Regions from separate parts of the Priestia sp. D51 genome, predicted to be linked through region 2. Evidence: riboswitches for the same ligand, from Rfam matches in the RefSeq annotation. Region 2 holds a riboswitch; each other region holds the start of a gene.
What was found. Region 2 has a riboswitch for cobalamin ahead of metE (5-methyltetrahydropteroyltriglutamate--homocysteine S-methyltransferase). Riboswitches for the same ligand answer to the same signal wherever they lie in the genome.
Positions count from the first base shown of each region.

Region 1: linked by a shared signal. The riboswitch ahead of ACNHOZ_RS09075 (cobyric acid synthase) and the one ahead of metE (5-methyltetrahydropteroyltriglutamate--homocysteine S-methyltransferase) in region 2 are both predicted to bind cobalamin.
Region 3: linked by a shared signal. The riboswitch ahead of ACNHOZ_RS07305 ((2Fe-2S) ferredoxin domain-containing protein) and the one ahead of metE (5-methyltetrahydropteroyltriglutamate--homocysteine S-methyltransferase) in region 2 are both predicted to bind cobalamin.
Region 4: linked by a shared signal. The riboswitch ahead of ACNHOZ_RS18870 (ABC transporter substrate-binding protein) and the one ahead of metE (5-methyltetrahydropteroyltriglutamate--homocysteine S-methyltransferase) in region 2 are both predicted to bind cobalamin.

Region 1 covers NZ_JBLTIR010000002.1:482,459-487,884, forward strand. Annotated here, with positions in the region: gene ACNHOZ_RS09065 (ABC transporter ATP-binding protein) at 1-20, opposite strand, end outside; gene ACNHOZ_RS09070 (FecCD family ABC transporter permease) at 17-1,075, opposite strand; gene ACNHOZ_RS09075 (cobyric acid synthase) at 1,281-2,807, opposite strand; cobalamin riboswitch at 2,900-3,079, opposite strand; gene ACNHOZ_RS09080 (YdcF family protein) at 3,227-3,790, shown strand; gene ACNHOZ_RS09085 (APC family permease) at 3,849-5,420, opposite strand.
Region 2 covers NZ_JBLTIR010000002.1:956,573-961,998, forward strand. Annotated here, with positions in the region: gene ACNHOZ_RS11900 (GNAT family N-acetyltransferase) at 1-35, opposite strand, end outside; gene ACNHOZ_RS11905 (acetate uptake transporter) at 180-797, opposite strand; gene metE (5-methyltetrahydropteroyltriglutamate--homocysteine S-methyltransferase) at 940-3,234, opposite strand; cobalamin riboswitch at 3,385-3,573, opposite strand; SAM riboswitch class I at 3,653-3,763, opposite strand; gene ACNHOZ_RS11915 (hypothetical protein) at 3,844-4,095, opposite strand; gene ACNHOZ_RS11920 (hypothetical protein) at 4,354-4,524, opposite strand; gene ACNHOZ_RS11925 (metallophosphoesterase family protein) at 4,681-5,426, opposite strand, start outside.
Region 3 covers NZ_JBLTIR010000002.1:120,468-125,893, reverse strand. Annotated here, with positions in the region: gene ACNHOZ_RS07315 (M42 family metallopeptidase) at 1-602, shown strand, start outside; gene ACNHOZ_RS07310 (hypothetical protein) at 955-1,113, shown strand; cobalamin riboswitch at 1,260-1,438, shown strand; cobalamin riboswitch at 1,557-1,736, shown strand; gene ACNHOZ_RS07305 ((2Fe-2S) ferredoxin domain-containing protein) at 1,838-2,218, shown strand; gene cobJ (precorrin-3B C(17)-methyltransferase) at 2,232-3,854, shown strand; gene ACNHOZ_RS07295 (sirohydrochlorin chelatase) at 3,872-4,783, shown strand; gene cobK (precorrin-6A reductase) at 4,780-5,426, shown strand, end outside.
Region 4 covers NZ_JBLTIR010000004.1:413,291-418,716, forward strand. Annotated here, with positions in the region: gene cbiB (adenosylcobinamide-phosphate synthase CbiB) at 1-263, opposite strand, end outside; gene ACNHOZ_RS18865 (adenosylcobinamide amidohydrolase) at 268-876, opposite strand; gene ACNHOZ_RS18870 (ABC transporter substrate-binding protein) at 965-1,924, opposite strand; cobalamin riboswitch at 2,184-2,316, opposite strand; gene ACNHOZ_RS18875 (thioredoxin family protein) at 2,407-2,721, opposite strand; gene ACNHOZ_RS18880 (YpjP family protein) at 2,910-3,512, opposite strand; gene ACNHOZ_RS18885 (class I SAM-dependent methyltransferase) at 3,893-4,678, opposite strand; gene ACNHOZ_RS18890 (BrxA/BrxB family bacilliredoxin) at 4,807-5,244, opposite strand.

The DNA of each region.
Region 1 (5,426 bases), 470 kb from region 2:
ACATTATATAGTTCAATCATGATATTCCTCTTTTCCGCATACGTTCTTTTACAAGCAGCAGCGTAAAAATTGGCGAACCAATTAAGGCGGTTACGACTCCAATCGGCAGTTCACGAGGTTCTAATATCGTTCTTGCTAATAAATCGGCTAAAACCAAATAACTTCCTCCGATTAAAATAGAAAGCGGCAGTACATGCTTATGATTAGCTCCCGCTACGAGACGCACTACGTGGGGAATAACTAAGCCAACAAATCCAATTGCCCCAGATACTGATACCGCAGCCCCGGTTAATACGGATGCACCTATTAAAATCATTCTTTTTTTCTTCTTTACGTCTATCCCCATAAATTGAGCGGATTGATCGCCAAATGCTAAGCCGTTCAGCTCTTTCACATGTAACAGCAGCATAATCGTACCGACTAAAAAGAACGGCCCTAAAATTTGAATATGCGACCATCCTCTCATTGATACGCTTCCCATTAGCCAATATAAAACCTGCCTTACATCTTCTTCAGGAGAAAGAGCTACAATTAATGAAATAAGCGCGCTCATAAAGGATGATAAAATAATCCCCGCTAAGATGATAGTTTCATTGGCCAAATTGCCGCTTGCGAGTTTCGTAATACCAAAAACTAAAAGAAGAGTAATAAAACCAGATACGATGCCGACTACAGGCAGCGTGAAGATAGACAAACCAAAAATACTCCAGTGAAAATAAATTGCCATGACAGAGCCAAGGGTTGCACCTGAGGAAACTCCGATCGTGTAAGGATCTGCAAGAGAGTTTCTTAATAGCCCTTGAAAGGCAGCTCCTGCTATTGAAAGCGAAGCTCCTACTAAAAATGCCACCAGTACTCTTGGAAAACGAATTTGCCAAATGATTAAATCCATGTTTTCCGGACCGTGATATAAGGATAGTCCGGTAAGGTGGCCAATAATAATTTTGATTGTATCTCCTACGGTTAACGAAACTGTACCAATAAATACTCCCATAATCACCGAAGTACATACAATAAATAAACTGACTATGTATAAAATAGATGCTTTGTTTAAAAAAATACGTTTAAAAATCAATACTTTCAGCTCCTCTAGGAAACGAGGCGTGATGTTTTACATTACATTAACCATTCATTTTCCTGTCCATAAACCATGTTTCCATCCTACATAGTATTGGAAACAATCATCTTTTATTTGTTACGAGTGCTAGACTGTTGAACTAGGCAACGTAGAATAGCGTACTAAAGTTCTCGGTGAAAAAACAAGCGAAAACCTCTACAAGCTACACTTTTTGTGCTTGCTCCGGGCTTTTATAGTTGTCTATTAAATGATACAGCTTTTCCATATCTACAGCTTCTCTCACATATGCTGCTGCTTTTGAAAAAGACTCCTCTTTTTGCAGGCGACTGTTGAATGTATCCGTAATAGGCGGCAATTTTTTATGTTTACGAATTTGATTAAGCAAAGCTCTGCGCAAAGCATCGTTATGAAACACATCATGAACATACGTGCCAATGATGTTGTCTTTAACCGTTCCTTCTTTTTGATCATCTACCACCGCAAAGGCTTCCGTTATGCTTTTAGAAACCGTCTTTCCCATATGAATTTCATAGCCTTCAATCGAAACCTTCTCACTCTCTAACTGAACATATCCAGAAACTCTTTCTGTTTTTTTGCTGGTTGTCATAACGGTTTCCACTGGAAGCAAACCCAGCCCTTTAATAGATTCAATCCGGGACTCTACTGCATCGGGGTCCGTAATTGTCTCGCCTAACATTTGATATCCCCCGCAGATGCCAATAACGTGAGCGTTCGTTGCGTTCAAGACTTGATTAATGGCTAGAGCCAGGCCGCTTTCTTGTAAAAACTGCGCATCTTCAATCGTATTTTTGCTTCCTGGTAAAACAATTAAATCAGGCGTACCTAGTTGTGATGGCTTGGTTACAAGTCTCACATGACAGTCTTCTTCTAAGCTTAGAGGATCAATGTCTGTAAAATTTGAGATGCGAGGATACGAGATAACCGCAATATCGATTTCTTTTAACGGATTCACAAGCGTTGAGTAATTTCTGAGTGATAGCGAATCTTCAGCGTCAATTTCCACGTCGTGCATATAAGGAATCACTCCTAGTACCGGAACTCCCGTGTATTCTTCAAACCACTTCAACCCCGGTTTTAAAAGCTCTAAGTCTCCTCGGAATTTATTGATTAACACTCCAATTACTCTAGGTTTATGTTCATCTGGAAGCAATTGAAGAGTACCCACCAGACTCGCAAAAACCCCTCCTTTATCAATGTCTCCTACTAACACAACAGGGGCTTGGGCTATCTTTGCTACGCGCATATTTACCAGTTCCCGATCGTTCAAATTCACTTCAGCAGGACTTCCAGCACCTTCAATCACAATTCGATCATAATGATTGGCAAGCTCTTTATAAGACTCCGTGATAACGTTCAAACCTTCATTAAAAAATTCTTGCCGATACTGAAAAGCAAACATATTACGAAGCGGCTTTCCATGAACGACAATTTGAGATTCATGATCACGAGTTGGTTTAATTAAAATAGGATTCATATTGGTTGTTGCTTCTACTCCAGCCGCTTCAGCTTGAATTCCTTGCGCTCTTCCAATTTCTTTTCCATCCATTGTAATGTATGAATTAAGCGCCATATTTTGCGATTTAAACGGTGCAGTTTGATAGCCGTCTTCTTTAAAAATACGGCAAAACGCTGTAGCAATCATGCTTTTTCCAGCGTCTGAGTGCGTTCCTTGAATCATAAGAGGTTTTCCTTTTTTCACTTTTTCCACTCCCTATCACATAAAAAAACCTTAACTGTAAAAGTCAAGGTTTGGTCATGCGCTCATTAACACATTGTCTTGACTTATTTCTCCCACCGAAAAATAAGGGGTTTTTAAAAGCAGGTCTCCTGGCTTATGCTTCATTTTACTTCTGCATCCTTCCTAGTTTGACTAGTGGGTCTTTGCAGGTTCATCCACATTTACAGTAGCGGGGGCTGCACCGGATTTACACCGATTTCCCTATTATCCTCCTTAGAGGCACTTTTAAAATCATTTATTCTTTATTGTAACGAATTTTATAACCATTCACAATAACGATTTTCTTCTATTATTATATATTACTGTGTTTATACTTATTTGGGTCTCGTATGCTATAATAACAATTATTTTCCAAACATCTTATGAAATAGCTAGGAAGGTGCTCGTAGTTGAAGAAAAAAATCATTTATATCTTTATTAGTTTGCTTGTTCTTTACATAGCAATCATGTCTTTTTGTATGTATCAAACCGCTCATCAGCCTGTTCCGCAAAAAGCAGATTATGTGCTCATTTTAGGTTCCAAAGTAGACGGAGATCAAATGTCTCCTAGTTTAAAAGAACGAGCAAAAACGGCTTTATCTTATTTAAAGACTCATAAACAAACAAAAGTTATCGTAACGGGTGGAAAAGGATCCGATGAAGAAATTTCTGAAGCAGAAGCAGCCTATCGTTTTCTACGAAAAGAAGGAATTAAAAAGAATCGAATGATAAAAGAGGATCAGTCAACTTCTACTTTTGAGAATTTCACTTTCACTAAAAAGAAAGTTGATATTCAACACAAAAAAGTCGTGCTTGTTAGCAGTGATTTTCATTTATTTCGCGCCTCTATTATTGCCAAGCGTCAAGGTTTTGACGTTTATCCTTTAGGTGCAAAGACACCAAATTCAATTAAACTTCAAGCCTACTTTCGTGAGTATGCTGCTATCTTAAAAACGTGGCTGTTTGATAAATAAATAGAGTACACCCCTATACAAACGAAAAACACGGCATGAATTCATGCCGTGTTTTTTATTAATCATCCGTATCGATAACTGCTTTTGGTAAACCCGTGTATTTCGCCCAGTAGAAAATACCGATTGAAACAAGAGCAATTAAAATTAAGTCAAGCGGGTTGCTTAGCACACCTTGTCCTCCACCAAATGAGCCTAGGTAAGAGATAACAAGCATAATAATATAATAAGCAACTAGCCACCAAGCAGATTTAAGCTGCTGTGCAAATTTTACAACGTCAGTTGGTACGTATTTCTTAAATGCTACGTAGATAACAACCATTAGAAGCTGTGATCCTAGAAGCCAAGAAATTGTCGTCCATCCTGACCAATATACGATGTATGAACAGAAGATAAATGACACGGGAGCAATAACGCTCATGCCTTTTAATTTGAAAGGCTTTTTAAGGTCTTTTGCATTTACTCTGAATGCAGCAGCTGAAATTGGCGCAATCGCATAAGACAGAATAAGTGCTACTGAACATACGTTTACTAGCGCTTCCCAAGAAGGAAATGGCAGTGTCCAGAATACGGACATTCCAAACGATAGCCATAGTGACGCACGTGGAATTCCTGTTTTCTTATCTACTTTTGAGAAACGTTTAAATAGTGTTCCATTACGAGACCAAGCATAAACTAAACGAGAAGTTGTATTCATGAAGATGTTCCCGTTACCGCCTGGTGATAAAATAGCATCAAAAATAACAAGCGTTACTAACCAGCCAAGGCCTAAAATAAGTGCAATATCTTTAAATGGTAAAGAGAATTGCTCTTGAATTGTTCCCCATCCTCCTGATAGCATATCAGCCGGAATGTTACCAATGAACAATACTTGCAGTGCTGTGTAAATAATCGCTGAAAGTACAATACAGATAATGAGCGCGATTGGAATATTACGCTGCGGGTTTTTAACTTCACTGGCTACAGAAACAATAGGGTGAAGTCCTAGGTAAGCAAACATAACGCCACCTGTTGAAATGGCTGCTTGAATACCATTAAAACCAAACGGAGTAAAATCGCCAGTTGTAAAGTTAGCTGATTTAAAGTGATAAGCTAACACGACGATAATTGTAAGAGGAACCGCATATTTGAACACAGATATAATAACATTTGACTTAGCAAATGCTTTTACACTTACGTAGTTAATGATAAAAAATAGCGTTAATAACGCGAACTGAAATAACCAGCCGATTGTAGTAGGCGATTCAGAACCATGTTTAGTTAGACCAGGAAGCCAAAACGCAACATACTGACGTACAGCCGTTACCTCGATGGCAATCAAACTTGTGTAAGCAATAATGGTAATGAATGAAATTAAGTAACCCACTAAATGACCATGTGAGTAAACCGGATAACGGATAATTCCACCGGTACGCGGCAGCGCTGCTCCAAGTTCAGCATACACTAAACCGATAAGTAAAATAATGACTCCGCCAATCAGCCACGAAAAACTTCCGGCTGGACCAGCCTTTGACGCTACGTTACTAACCGCAAATAACCAGGCGGAACCAAAAATAGCTCCCATCCCAATTAACGTTAGGTCAAGTAACGATATTGATTTTTTAAACTTTCCTTGATTTCCTTGATCAGACATAATATC
Region 2 (5,426 bases):
ACTTGTCTTATAATCATTGAAACGATTCCTCTCATTATGTATTTCTCTTTTTTCTCTAAAAGCTTCTATTATATATAACTATCTCTTTCTACTATATATAAAAATGCCCAAACAAAAAAGGATTGACCTCTGCATCATACAGAATTCAACCCTACTTCGCTTTTTAATGAACGTCTTGATTATTTGATAAATGCCCCAAACGGCTTGCCCACTGGAAGCACAACTCGACCGTAGTGAGTATTTAATACAGCCGCTGCAGATCCATAGAATGAAAACAGAGCAATTAATAGCTCTGACACTGCTGCTAGTAAGTGCGTGTATTCATATGCCACACCAAATGTACTTAGCGATAATCCAATAAATAAGAAATCAATTAATACAAAAATAATAAATAATACTTTATGAGTGCCCATTGCTCCAATCGTCATAAAAACGCTGAAAATTAAGTAGCCGACAAAAGCAAATGCGAGCTGCTTCGGATCCGCTTCTTTTGCGAGCGCTTCTCCAAATGCGCCAAGCTGAATAAGCCATGTCATCGCTACACCTAGCCAAAATAAACCGAAGGCACCAAAAGCCGTTGCGCCGAAGGTATTATTATGTTTGAAATCTTGCATAGACGCAATTAGCTGCCCTATTCCGCCTAAAAAAATTGCCCATGGCAATACCAATGAAACACCATCGGTTACCCCAAGCTTTTGAAACGATGCAACAAGTGTCACCATGGCAAGTCCGAATAGGCCTAGCGCTGATGGATCCGCTGTTACAATTTTAACGTGCTGCGTGCTGTTGTTACTCATGTTGTACCTCCCTGATTTTAAAAACACCTTTAAAAAGATACAAAAATCTACGGGAAGTGTCAATGGATATTTTTGGCCTTTAAAAAACCCATAAGACCAAGCAGTGTAGCGTTTACACTGCTTGGTCTTGACTTTCTTGTTATTAAGCGTTTTGTAATAAATTTTTTCTTGTTTGTTTTGCAGACTCAACCATCACTTTTAAAGCTTCCACCGTCTCGCTGATTCCTCTTGTTTTAAGACCGCAGTCGGGATTAATCCAAAACAATGCAGGATCAAGCACTTTTAGAGCGCGGTCAATGTTTCGTGTCAGCTCTTCAAGCTTCGGTACGCGCGGGCTGTGGATATCATATACGCCAAGTCCAATTCCCTGGTTATACGTATGTTTTTCAAACGCATAAATTAATTCACCGTGGCTTTTGGACGTTTCAATGGAAATCACGTCGGCATCAAGCGCTTTGATCGCATCAATAATCTCTTCGAATTCCGAATAGCACATATGCGTGTGAATTTGCGTCTCGTTTTGCACCGATACCGTGGCTAATTTGAACGCATACACCGCGGCGCTCAAGTAGCTTTCCCAGTTTTCTCGTTTTAACGGCAGTCCTTCACGCAGCGCCGGTTCATCTACTTGAATCATTGAGATGCCCTGACTTTCAAGTGCTTCCACTTCTTTTCTAAGAGCAAGCGCAATTTGATTTGCCACGTCGTAGCGCGGGATATCATCACGCACAAATGACCAGTTTAAGATCGTAATCGGCCCCGTCAGCATTCCTTTAACAGGCTTATTGGTTAGAGACTGTGCGTAGACCGTTTCTTTGATCGTCATCGCCTGCTCGTACGAGACATCTCCGTAAATAAGCGGCGGCTTGACGCAGCGAGAACCGTATGATTGCACCCAGCCAAACTTCGTAAACTGAAAGCCTCCTAATTTTTCACCGAAGTATTCAACCATGTCCGTACGCTCAAACTCTCCGTGCACAAGGACATCTAAGCCGATGTCTTCTTGAATTTCAATCCATTTTTTGATTTCAGCGTTAATGTACGCTTCATACGCTTTGTCGCTTAATTCTCCTTTACGCCACTTTAGACGCTCTTTTCTCACTTCTTTTGTTTGCGGAAAGCTTCCAATTGTTGTCGTTGGAAGAAGCGGCAGTTGAAACGCTTCTTGTTGAACGCGTTGACGTACGTCAAACGGCGCTTGGCGCTCTGCTTTATAGCTGTCCAGCTGCTTCAGCTCTTTTTGCACGTCTTGGTGATTTCGAAAAGATGATCCATTTAATGCTTGAATCGCCTGTTTGCTTACACTTATTTCTTTTTCAATTGCTTCTTTTCCTTGCTGCACCGCTTTTGTTAAAAGCGTGATTTCCTTTAGCTTTTCATCTGCAAAAGACAGCGCGTTTTTTAGAATTGGCTCAATGGTTTTTTCGCTTTTCACCGTGACAGGAACATGTAATAAACTTGATGAAGGCTGCAGAATCAAACGGTCTTTTGATACAGCTTCTTCAATTTCACTGATTGTTAAAAGCTGTTCGTCCAAGTTTTCACGCCAAATGTTTCGTCCGTCAATCACTCCTGCTGCCAGCACTTTATCAGTCGGAAACCCATATTTATTAAGCGCCGTGAGATTTTCTCCTCGGTCATGTACAAAGTCTAAGCCAATTCCTTCAACAGGAAGAGACACAACTTCTTTGTAGTAATCAACGCTGTCAAAATACGTTTGCAAAATGACTTTTACATTCGGTGCCGCTTTTTTCAAAGCTTCATAGACTTTTTTATAGAGCGCCAGGTCTTCTTTTGATAGCGTTGTAGCTAAAACCGGCTCATCTATTTGTACCCACTCCACGCCTTCTGCCTGAAGCTCAGCTAAAATAGTCGCATACAGAGGAACAAATTGTTCAACTACTTTTTTAAACTCACTTTTTTTATATCCTTTTGACAGCTTCACAAATGTTACTGGACCTAAAATAACGGGTTTGCCTTTGATATTCAGCTTTTGTTTTGCTTCTTTGTAAAATTGAAGCGGGCGATTTTCTACAAGTGCCGGCGTACATTCCTCAAGCTCGGGTACGATGTAGTGATAATTTGTGTTAAACCATTTTGTCATCGTAGAAGCTACCGCACCTTTTGTTCCTCGCGCGATGTCAAAATACGTTTCAAGCGATACCGGGCCTCCGCTATATTCAAAGCGCTTTGGCACCAAACCAAACATAGCGGCTGTATCTAACACGTGATCGTATAAGCTAAAATCGCCGACTGGAATTAATTCAATTCCTGCGTCACGCTGTTTTTTCAGATGTCCTAGACGAAGAGCTTCAATTTCCTGAAGAAAGATATCTTTCTCTAGTTTTCCTGCCCAAAACTGCTCAAGCGCTTTTTTCCATTCTCGTTTTTCACCAATTCTTGGATAACCTACATTTGAACTTTTTACACTGCTCATTTTTTCCACTCCCTGTATATTTTTTTATCGCTAAACTAAAAAATCTCTCTTTTCGAAATGAAAAGAGAGATGATACGCATACTTAACTAAAGTTGAGATAGCCTGTTTTTCTCAACACGTATTCCTCACTCCTCTCTATATCCCGTAGAGCTTAAGTGCATACAACAGGCAGGTCTCCTGACTTAGGTTCATCGCTTCCTATCCCTTCCCATTTCAACATGAAACAGTGGTTAATAAGTTGCTCCCCATTACAGTGGCGGGACCGCGCCGGCTTTTCACCGGTCTTCCCTTTTAAGCTGCGTACATTCGTTACACAGCACCTGATGCATTTCTATGAAATTGTTCATTCAAAACACCTTTACATAAAATAAAAAGCCTCTCTATTATGAATAGAGAGGCATAGTATCTATGAAATCCTCTCTTATTTTTCAAAGCTGTACGCTTTGCAGGATGTAGCACCTTTTTAACAAGATTGTTAAATGGTTGCCGGGCTTCACAGGGCCAGTCCCTCCGCCTCTCTCAATAAGAGTTTTAATTGTTTATAATATTTTGAATGTAGAGTCATCTTAACACCTTACATTTATGTTGTCAAAAGAAATTTCAAAAAAATTAGTTTTCAGGAGGCGTTGACGCTAATTTTTGCCTTAATAATTTGTAATCATCTTTTCGATGTGTTTCGATCAAGTCTTTTGCTCCTTGATGATACCCTGAAGAATAGATGTACTCTACCGCCGTTTCGATAAGCATTCTCTTTTCTTCCGCACATTCTCGGTCCATTAGGGGGAACAGTCTACCTAAAAGGTCATTTAAATCTTCCTTAATAAAACGATTGAGTCCTTCTTGCATCTTTTCGTTTGCCATGATAGCTCCTCCATTTGCTGTGTATGTTTTAAGCCTCTATAAACACGCATTTCACTGTGAATGTTAAGATAAAGTTAAGTCATTAAACAGTATATCAAGTGAATATTTTTCTTCAATTACATATGTAATACAAATATATGACAAATATAGAGAATATATCATCATTCACTATCTATTATAACGCTTGACTGGGCCTTCTGCTACAAGGTTTCGTACGGTTTTCCAAAAGAGGTTGAGACATAACCAAGTGAATCCAATCTAAAGGCAAATGGGATACATGAGCTGAATCGCTTGTGACACCGCAGTTGATTTCCGTACAAGACTTCGCTTTCCGCGGGCGGTCGCTGAGCCTCCTCGTCGCATAAGCTCCTGTGGGGTCTCACGTGTTCCGCTTTTCCCGCAGGAGTCTTCGTCTTGTGCTCCAATCACCTGCTAGAAAGACCTATACACATGAAATCTACGTTTACCCTAATAAAAAAATGAACCACTAATCAAGCATCTTGATCAATGGTTCATTTTTCATTTCGCCTAAAACCCTTTTTTCCCAGCCTCTTTTTTTGAACCTTGCTTTCTACTTTCTTGTTTTTACAAACAACTTCTTCGAGGTCGTCCAAAATCCTTCCAAAGAAGAGGTCCTAAAATGTCGTACCGGCTAACAAAAAACTCCGTAAAATTATAATTATTTAAAATTAAAGGCGGTTCAAAGTCAAGGGGAGCACCCGCGCCTCCTGATAATACAAAATCAGTACCTCTTCCAAGCGTAAACGACCCGTTTCTGTTTTTTCTAATAAACTGCTCGTCATACGCATGCACGTGGCTGACTAACACTTTTTTCACGCGATGTTCTTGAATTAAATCAAAAAATTCTTGACTTTGAGGAGTCGTTACAGGAAAACCTCCCAGGTCTGACCATCGGCCAATATTTGGCTGCGCATGCATGGCTACAACGGTATTACGAGGAGCATCCTCTAGCTGCTGCTCTAAATAATTCAGCTCTCTATCTGTAAATCCATATATTTTATTCTTGGGACTGATGATATTATTTAATGCGATGCACCGGAAGTTAAAGACAGGAATATCAATGACCCAGTGCACTTTTCCGATAGTGGCTCTGAAGTTTTCGAGGTTGCTTTCTTCAAGGTTTAATTCATCATGATTCCCTACGCATACAAACACGGGAATGTTTGGTGCTATTTTTTCGACAACCTTAACAAAGTGCTCCAAATACCTCTTTTCTCCTGTATACACGGTGTCTCCCCCATGAATAATAAACAGCGGATTCAATTCCACCGCCTTTTTTAACACAAGCTCAAATTCACCGCTCATCGTGT
Region 3 (5,426 bases), 840 kb from region 2:
ATAGCGCAGAAGATGTTCGCAGTCTTGGAATTGAAGTCGGCGACTTTGTTTCGTTTGATCCTCGTGTAGAAATAACAAAAAGCGGTTTTATTAAATCTCGTCATCTCGATGATAAAGCAAGCGTAGCTTTATTGCTTCAGCTCATGAAAACAATTCAAGAAGAGCAGATCGAACTGCCATACACTACGCACTTTCTTATTTCAAATAATGAAGAAATTGGATACGGAGGAAATTCGAATATTACGCCTCAAACGGTAGAATACTTAGCGGTTGATATGGGTGCCATGGGAGATGGACAATCTACTGATGAATACACCGTGTCTATTTGTGTAAAAGATTCAAGCGGCCCATATCATTACGGTTTGAGAAAGCATTTGGTGGAGCTAGCTAAGCAGCATGATATTCAGTACAAATTAGATATTTATCCGTTTTACGGATCAGATGCTTCTGCTGCTATTCGTGCCGGGCATGACATCGTACACGGCTTAATTGGTCCAGGAATTGATTCTTCTCATGCGTTTGAGAGAACGCATCAAGATTCATTGAACCATACGTACAAGCTTCTTTACCACTATGTGCAATCGAACATGGTTCTGCTTTAAGAAAGGAATATTTAATTAGTGTATTTTTATGCAAAACAAAGAGCAGGACGGGACAGTGATGTCTGTACTTTCCTTTCCTAAAAAAGAAGCGGGCTGTCCGGCTTCTTTTTTTAATAAATACTATATATTTTTTTACTGGTGAAGCAACAGTTGGTAAAAAAAGCACCTTTTTTAAAGAGGTATAATACGGCTTAAACCTTTTGTACATTTTGTTCATTTACAGAAGTTAAAATGTTTTTAAATTTTTAAAAGTTTCTTGTGACAAGTTTTGTAGAATGGGTTTTCAAAAGGATATGGTTTCGTCATAATGTGGATATAGCGATCACTACAATAATCGGAGGCGAATCTTTTCATGTGGGTACTGACGGTATATGCTGGAAAAGAAATGAAAATGTTTGAATTTGAAACTGAAACGCAGGCGAGAGAAGCTTTTGCCAAAACAAATGGCTGTAAAGTTCTTTCAGAAGTCGTGTATTATAATGATCCTCATTTAACATTAGTAGCTATATAATGAAAAAACAAGAGCTGACTTTATGCTCTTGTTTTTTTATAGCTTCTTGTATCTTACGAAAAGAATAGAGTTGAAATAAAAAAAAATGTACGCTATGATATGGTAGTTACTTCTATTATTCTGATAGTTTAAAAGGTTCATATATATCAAACAGCAACAGTGAAGATGCCAAGAAGGCTTAATAGGGAAACTGGTGAAAGACCAGTACTGCCCCCGCAACTGTAAGTGTGGACGAACGAGTATAACCACTGTGGAAAAATCACGGGAAGGTTCTCAAGTAGAATGATACACAAGTCAGGAGACCTGTCTTTATTGTGAAGTTTCTATTTCTCCGGGGAGCGGGAAGGGAAACGTTGGCTTAAAGTGGCATTCGTGTACACTTTTATTCTGACGTTTTACCCGCTCGCATATTAGCGAAGCGGGTTTTTCTCGTAGCACAAAACTACATATCGTGCAAAAAAGGTGCGCAATGTTCACATTGCGTTAAATGGGAAGTCTGGTGTGAAGCCAGCGCGGTACCCGCCACTGTGAAGAGGAGCTGATTGCATATGCCACTGTATTCGGGAAGGCGCAATCAAGTGATGAATCGAAGTCAGGAAACCAGCCTTTTTCTAATGCGAAGCTTACCCTACGGGATATAGGTGGAAGTGCAAAAACTTAGTTTGAATTTTTCTGCGCCTCTATCATTGATAGAGGCGTTTTTTTAGTAAAGGAGCGAATAAGTGTGACGACGTGGAACTTAAATGGAACAAAACATCACGTATTGATTTGTAATGGAAGCAGCTGTATGAGAAAAGGTGGAGAAGAAGCCACGCAAGCTATTCGAAATAAAGTGACTGAACTGAATCTAGATGAAGCGGTTCACACAACCCGTACGCGCTGTAACGGAAGATGCAAAGATGCTCCTGTAGCTATCGTGTACCCTTCAGGAGATTGGTACAAGCAGGTCACTGAAAACGTAGCTCATCGAATTGTTGAAGAACATTTAGCAGGAGGCTGCAGTATAAAGGAATCACTTATTTATGAATATGATCAAAACGGTTTTGTTTCTCCGGAAAAGAGTGACTCCATAGAAGGAATTGACAAAGTAAAAAGTAACGCATAAAGGAGGAGCTAGCATGAAAGGTAAACTGTTAGTTATTGGATTCGGCCCAGGAAGCTTTGAACATATTACACAGCGAGCAAGAGAAGCCATTCAAGAAAGTGATATGATCATTGGTTATAAAACCTATGTGGAATTAATTCAGGGACTATTAACGAATCAGCAAATTATTAGTACAGGAATGACCGAAGAAGTAAGCCGTGCACAAGAAGCCGTAAAGCAAGCTGAAGCGGGAAAAACCGTGGCGGTCATTTCAAGCGGAGATGCAGGAGTATACGGAATGGCCGGCCTTGTGTATGAAGTGTTGATTGAAAAAGGATGGAAAAAAGAAACGGGCGTAGAGCTGGAAGTGATTCCTGGCATTTCGGCTATTAATTCATGCGCATCCCTCCTTGGGGCGCCCGTGATGCATGATGCCTGTACGATTAGTTTAAGTGACCACCTTACGCCTTGGGAGTTAATCGAAAAACGAATCGAAGCAGCTGCACAAGCGGATTTTGTAGTAGCTTTTTATAATCCGAAAAGCGGAAGACGCACAAGACAAATTGTGGAAGCGCAAAGGATTTTATTAAAATACCGTTCCCCCGATACGCCTGTTGGTCTTGTGAAAAGCGCTTATCGTGACCGTGAAGAAGTGGTAATGACCAATTTAAAAGACATGTTAAATCATGAAATAGGCATGCTGACTACCGTTGTTGTCGGAAATTCATCTACGTTCTTTTACGATGACTTAATGATTACACCGCGCGGGTATCAGCGGAAATATACCCTCAACCAAACAGAGCAGCCGCTAAGACCGCATCAGCGGCTTCGAAAAGAAGCAGAACCATGGGCTCTTGATCAAGAGGAGACTGTAAAGCAAACGGCTTCAGCTATTGAAGATGTTCAGAATACAAAAGAAGAAAAAGTAGCTTCACGAGCTCTGGCAGAAGAAGCGCTTCAAGCAATTTTAGGTGAAACTACTTCACCGGTCGTACACCAGCCAATTGAGTCTATTTTTGAAGTGGCAGTTAGTCCAGGGCTTGCGAATAAGAAGTTTACGCCCGTTCAAATGACAACACTAGCAGAAGTTGTTGGTGAAAAAGGTACGATGGAGTATACGCCTGACCATCAAATCAAACTGCAAATTCCAACGGCTCAGCCAGATGTGATTATTAAAAAGCTCCAATCAGCTTCCTTTTTACTATCTCCAGTCGGAGACGTGTTTACAATTAAAGCGTGTGATTTTTGTGATGGAGAAAAAAGTGACGCCATCCCGCATACGGAACAATTACAAAAGCGTCTCGGTGGAATGGACATGCCAAAAGAGCTGAAGCTTGGTATTAATGGATGCGGTATGGCCTGTTACGGTGCTGTTCAAGAAGATATCGGCATTGTCTACAGAAAAGGTGCGTTTGACTTATTTTTAGGGGCTAAAACGGTTGGACGAAACGCCCATTCAGGTCAAATTGTGGCGGAAGGCATAGCGCCCGATGACATTGTTGAAATAGTGGAGAACATTGTCCATGAATATAAAGAAAAAGGTCATCCAAATGAGCGGTTTCATAAATTCTTTAAGCGTGTGAAGAATGTTTATGGATTCGACTATCAAGATATAACACCAAAAATAAAAGTAGAACCAGCTCCGTGTGGAGATTAAAAATGGGAGGGCATTATATGAAATCAGTTTTATTTGTCGGTCATGGAAGTAGAGATCCTGAAGGGAACGATCAAATTCGCGAGTTTATCTCGACTATGAAGCATGATTGGGACCCATCTATTTTAGTAGAAACGTGTTTTCTAGAGTTTGAACGTCCGAATGTAAGTCAAGGCATTGATACATGTGTGGCAAAAGGAGCGACAGATGTAGTTGTAGTTCCAATTATGCTCTTGCCAGCTGGCCACTCAAAAATACATATTCCGGCGGCTATAGATGAAGCTAAGGAAAAATATCCACACGTAAACTTCGTGTACGGACGTCCCATTGGCGTTCATGAAGAAGCCCTTGAAATTTTAAAAACGAGATTACAAGAATCAGGAGAAAATTTAGAAACTCCAGCTGAAGACACGGCTGTTATTGTCTTAGGGCGAGGAGGAAGCGATCCTGATGCAAACAGTGATTTATATAAAATTACGCGCCTCCTTTGGGAAAAAACAAACTACAAAATCGTCGAAACTTCTTTTATGGGCGTGACCGCTCCATTGATTGATGAAGGAGTGGAACGATGTTTAAAACTGGGCGCTAAAAAAGTGGTTATTCTCCCGTATTTCTTATTTACAGGAGTACTAATTAAGCGTTTGGAAGAAATGGTGAAACAGTATAAAATGCAGCATGAAAACATTGAGTTTAAGCTAGCCGGCTATTTCGGTTTTCATCCAAAACTGCAGACAATTTTAAAAGAACGTGCTGAAGAAGGATTAGAAGGCGAAGTGAAAATGAACTGCGATACATGTCAATATCGCCTCGGCATTATGGAGCATATTGATCACCATCATCATCACGATCATGATCATGATCACGGGCACCATCACCACGATCACCATCATGACCATCACCACCATGAAGATAAGGTCGGCGAGTTAAAATGATTTTATTGTTAGCGGGAACTAGCGATGCACGTGCATTAGCTGTTCAAGTGAAAAAAGAAGGTTACGACGTTACGGCGACGGTTGTAACCGACAATGCAGCAATCGAATTACAGCGAGCAGAAGTGAAAGTGAAAATTGGACGTCTCACAAAAGAAGATATGATGACTTTTATAAACGAACATGGTGTAAAAGCTATTGTGGATGCAAGTCACCCCTTTGCCGAAGAAGCATCTAAAAACGCCATCGGTGCGGCTGCTGAAACATCGATTCCTTACATACGCTATGAGCGGGCTTCGCAGGCTTTTACCTACGACAATATGACGATGGTTTCTACGTATGAAGAAGCAGCTGAAGTAGCAGCTGAGAAAAAAGGAGTTATTATGCTGACAACAGGCAGCAAGACGCTACAGGTTTTTACAGAAAAGCTCCTTCCTCTTTCAGATGTACGGCTTGTTGCTCGTATGCTTCCAAGGCTGGATAATATGGAAAAGTGTCAGCAGTTAGGATTGCCGCAAAAAAATATTATTGCTATTCAAGGTCCGTTTACAAAAGAGTTTGATCAAGCGCTTTATAAGCAATACGGAGTGACGGTCATGGTCACAAAAGAAAGCGGAAAAGTTGGATCTGTGGATGAAAAAGTGGA
Region 4 (5,426 bases), on a different contig from region 2:
CCTAGTATAAAATGAACTCCGTACAAAGCATGAAGGAATAAAAAAGGAATAACTCCTGCGAGCACCACCATACTTATCACAAGAAGCAATCCTTTGAATCGTTTTCCTGCGCCTTTATTTAATCTGGAATCCATCCAATAAATCCACTTGCCAAACCAGCGAACGGGATGCGGCCAATTTTCTGGGTCGCCTATGATTCGGTCAATGAGTAGAGCAATCGTCATGGCTGTCAGGTGTGCAATCATCGCTTGTGCAATACTCATTTCTTCACCTCTTTTCCTTAAGTGCCTGCTCTAAGCTTATTTTTACCAGCTTGGCTACCGCTTGACCTAAAGCGGTCATAGAGCCTGCATATTCATATAATGGTCCTTGCTGAGACGCTGCAACTGAGATACTGTCCGTAGATGTTCCCGTAGCAATCGTCTTTGTAGCTGGATCTATGACACCCAGCTGTGACAGCGTTTTTGTTTTGGCTTCTGTAGCGGCAATAAAAAGCTGTAAAAACGCTGCATCCGTAAGCGTGCCTTCCACGAAAAAAAACATATTAATTGTACCGGGAGAGGAATAAAATGGAACAGCTTCGTCAGCTGTAATATCTACTGCGTTTCCTACTCCAGCCGTTATCACGGAAGCTACTCTTACTCCGTAGCCTTCGTAACAGTAAACCGCTCTTTCTTTTAACCAAACCGCTGTCATCAACCCTACGATTTGCTCATGGCGCACATTTTCTTTCATCAAATATTGCTCATACTCTAAAGAAGGAGTATCTGAATAATAGTCTTTATGAACAAATCGATTGTAAAAGGTGTCCGTTTCCATGATGCCTGTTCCTAAAACGCCTGAGCTGTATGTTTTATAAGAAGTCTCGGTTTTCATGATTAAAAGCTCAGGCCGTTCTTCAATTTTAAGATGTGAAAAGGGACCAATCCCCTTTTCAATTCGAACTGGAATATGGTCCCTCTTTTTATTTATTGTACACCTCAGGGTATACTGCTTTTGCTAAGTCCTCTAAGCCATCTACAATACGAGGTCCTAAGCGGTTGATTTTGTTTTGATCAACCTTTTCGATGTTCCCCTCTTTTACAGCAGTCATGCTGCTCCAAGCGGGACGCTTCATAATCTCATTTTTGTCTGCATCATACGTTGCGATAATAACGTCAGGGTTTAACTTAACAACTTGCTCTTCAGAAAACTTAACCCAACCCTTTTCACTAGCCGCTACGTTATCAGCACCGATCATAGTAAGCATTTCGTTCATGAACGTACCTTTTCCTGTTGTATAAATCTCAGGAGCTCCCGATACCTCTATCCATACTTTTTTACGATCTTCTTTTGAAATCGTTTTTGCTTTTTTCTCAATTGAAGCTACTTTTTCTTTCATGTCTTTAATTGTTTGATTAGCTTCTTTTGTTTTACCCGTTAATTTACCAATTTGCGTAATAGAATCATAAACCGTATCAAACGTTGTTGAATCTTTTACAACAAATACCGGAATACCCGCACTTTCAATTTGTTTAAATACTTCATCTGAAACGCCCATACTTGAAGCGTGTGCCAGCACTAAATCAGGATTTAAAGCAATAACTTTTTCTGCATTAACGTTCATATCTCCCACCTGCGCTTTTTTCTTTACGCTTTTAGGATAATCATCGTTGCTTGTGACACCGACTAATTCTTTCTCAAGGCCAAGGGCATATACAATCTCCGTATTACTTGGCATTAATGAAACAATTTTCTTAGGCTGTTTTTTCAACGTAATTTCTTTATCACGCGCGTCTTTTACCTTCACTGGAAATGCAGCTTGTGACGTTTGTTCTGTATCTTGCTTCGTTTTTTTATCACTGTTGCTTTGGCTGCCTGCACCGCATGCAGCAAGTACGATGACTAACAGCGCAATAATGGAATACGAAAGCCATTTTTTCATCTAAATACTCCCCCTATATATTGTTCATTGTGAATACGAAACCTCCACGTTAAAGAAAAAGCAAATGATCATGCAAAAAGCAGCGCTATCCCGTTTTTTCCGCTTTGACTATGTATACTGCTCGGCAGCAGCTTCAAAACAAAAAAGCTTTACTTTCAATTGAAAGCAAAGCAGGTAACGTCAAGATAAGCAGGAAAAGAATCCGTTCACTATACTTGATATGTATGTTCATTACCCTGCTTCACCCTTCCTCGAAGGTTTCACAGCTAACAATAAGGCAGGTCTCCTGACTTACGCACAAAGCGCTTACAGTGGCGGGACCGCGCTGGTTTTTCACCAGACTTCCCTTTTCACTCAATCTTTAAATTGAGACCTTATTGCTTTACGATTATTCACTTGTCCTAGTATACCCCACTCATCGAAAAATGGAAATAGCCATTCTCACAAAAAAAGCTGCGAGAATGCTCTCGCAGCTTAGGGAATTAAAGAGTTGCTAAAAATTCACGGACCGCTTCAGGCGTTTTAGCATTTGCACTGTGCAGGTGCGCAATTTTTTCACCGTTTTTATATACAAGAAGAGAGGGAATACCCATTACATTGTTTTCAGCAGAAAGTTCTTCAAACTCATCCTTGTCAATTTTAAACCATGCTTTATCTGTATTTTCGTCAACGATTTCATCAATAAACATATCCAAACGTTTGCAATCAGGACACCACGTTGTCGTAAAAATCCCAACGCTTAGTGTTTCATTCTTAATTTGTTCGCGAAATTGTTTTTCTTCCGTAAATTGTTTCATTGTGTTACCTCCAGCGTCTATTCGTTCCTTCCTACAACTCTATAGTAAGAAGTCTGACTTCATTATAAACGATTTTTTTATCGTTGTGCTAATGTTTCAGCTTATTTAGACCATAACGGTTTTAGACGTAAAAAAATGCTAGCTTAAAAAAGCTAACATTTCGAAATTGTAGAATGTTGTGTCTATTATCAGCTGAACCACTTAGGCGGCATGTTTCGGTTCCAATAAATTTTCCCTAAATCATAATGCTTTTGAAAATTATCTGCGGCCGCATGATAGTGAAAATTAAACCAGTATCCATCTTTTGGAGGATTTTCACGCCGTACATGAAACCGTATTAAGTCCTGACCGGTTTCCCGGTCATATACATGGAAAATCTTTTCACCGTAGCCAGCAGCAGGGTGCTCGCTTATCTCGAGATTCTGAATTGACTGTTCACGTTCAGTGCCAATGTCGGTCAGCACTTCTTCAATTTTAGGTAACACTGCTTGACGAAATTCATCTTCAATGACAGGACCAATTTTTGTTCCGAATTTTTCCACTGACTGTTTTTCAGCTGATTCCATTGCATACGTAACAAATGATGAAACGTCTTCATATTTTGGTTCTTCATATGGCAAATGAATATCTTCTATAACAGCTGTGACAGGAGTTGTTTCTCTTACATACCCTGCTTTATGTTGCTTGTCCGCTTTTGCATCATCAACGTATAAATATTCTGGTGGAGTGACAAGCCCAAATGTAAATACTGTAATAAATACAATTAGCATTCTTTTTATCCATCTAGGCATTCGTATCTTTCCTTTCTCATCTTTTCCCATATGGTCTTTTCATATTGTAAAATTCATTATCATAACTCACTAGGTATTGTAACATACTTATTAATTTTTTACCTATATTTGCTTATTCATTTATGCTGTCTACGGGCATTTGACGACTTTTCAGTTACCACCTTCCTTCTTCTGTTTGAGGTTGTCACACCGAGCGGAAACCTATACAAGATATTCCTTTTTTGCTGGATGCTTAAACACAAAAGTATTTTTATGTTCAAAAATATATCATACTTTTATGAACTTTAGATGAAATTCATAAAAAAAACTTCCAAAACTTTTTAATTCCTAAAAGGTTTTGGAAGTCTTTTCAATGAGCGTAATTAATTTTACTTTTTTGGTTATTTTTGTATATAAATTGTCCCGTAATGAAATTTTGATGTTTTTCGTTTTTGCACAGTAAATCCATGCTCTTTAAAACGACTGCTTTTCCAATGATCTTTTAGCACGACCTTTTGTTTGGCTACTCTTTTTGCTTCTTGTATAGCCATTGGCGTCAGCGTGGTATACAGTGCTATTGCTTTAATACCATTAATTCCATTCGATTCCTCAATTTGTTCTTGAAACATCGGATCAAAGTAGACAACATCAAAAGAATTATCTTCACAACACGCCAAAAACGATTCAAAATTTTGATGAACCACGTTTATACGCTTCATTGCATCATTCAACTCTCGTACGTCACTTTCCCAATTTAAAAGTCCTTGTTTGACTAAATAAGCTACATAGCGGTTGCCTTCTAGTCCGACAACTTTCCCACTTTTCCCTACCGCTACGCTCGCCATCATACTATCCGATGCAAGACCAAGTGTACAGTCAAGCATGCTCATTCCTTTTTCTAAACCAGCAGCTTCAATAAACGGATCACGTTCTCCCCGCAGCCATCTCTTCACTCTAAACATAGCGGAGTTTGGATGAAAAAAAATAGGTTCCTCTTCATTTTGGACGTGCAACTCTACTCTATTTTTACCGACAACCAGCACGTCTGCCGCTTCAAGATTTTGAAGATCTGCAACAGATTTCTTCTCTCTTGTTACAAAAGGTATACTTAAATCAGCGGCTACTTGTTTGGCTTTTACAATCATCTGTTCATTTGTTCGACCAGCAGTCGTAACAATCACTTTCATAACTCCCCCTACACTGTTTGGCTATTTACATAAAGAAAAAGGATGCCGATAGACATCCTTTTTCTTATAAAGTATATGCGATTTTTCTTTAAAAATCTATATACTAGATGTGACAAAAGCAGGACATTTTATGAACAGTGCTGCTTAAAGCCATTTAAAATGTTTTCAAAAATAACTTCTAACGGCTGACCTTCAATTTCATGTCGAGGAATAAAATGAACAACTTCTTTTCCTTTTAAAAGTGCCATAGACGGTGATGAAGGCTCAATGTCCCCAAAATATTCACGCATTTTAGCTGTTGCTTCCTTATCTTGACCGGCAAAAACAGTTACCACTTGATCTGGTTTTTGCTCAGACTGTAAGTACGCTTGCGTTGCTGCAGGACGTGCTAAACCAGCAGCGCATCCACAAACTGAATTAACGACAACAAAAGTTGTTCCTTCTACGTTTTCCATAAAATCAACTACGGCTTCCTCTGTTGTTAATTCTTCATAACCAGCTTGAGTTAATTCTTGACGCATTGGTTTAACTAACTGACGCATATATTCTTCATATGCCATTGACATATTAACATTCCTCCTAACAATCATTCACGCTAAAAGCATACTATAAAAACCAGGAAAAATCTAGCTACTCACTCTTCAAATCCTTATCGCTGTCTCGTTCTCCTTTTTCATTTGACAAAAAAAGATTAAAACCGGGTCATATCATCTAATTTTTTTCCATAAAAATGTCGATTTTTACTATT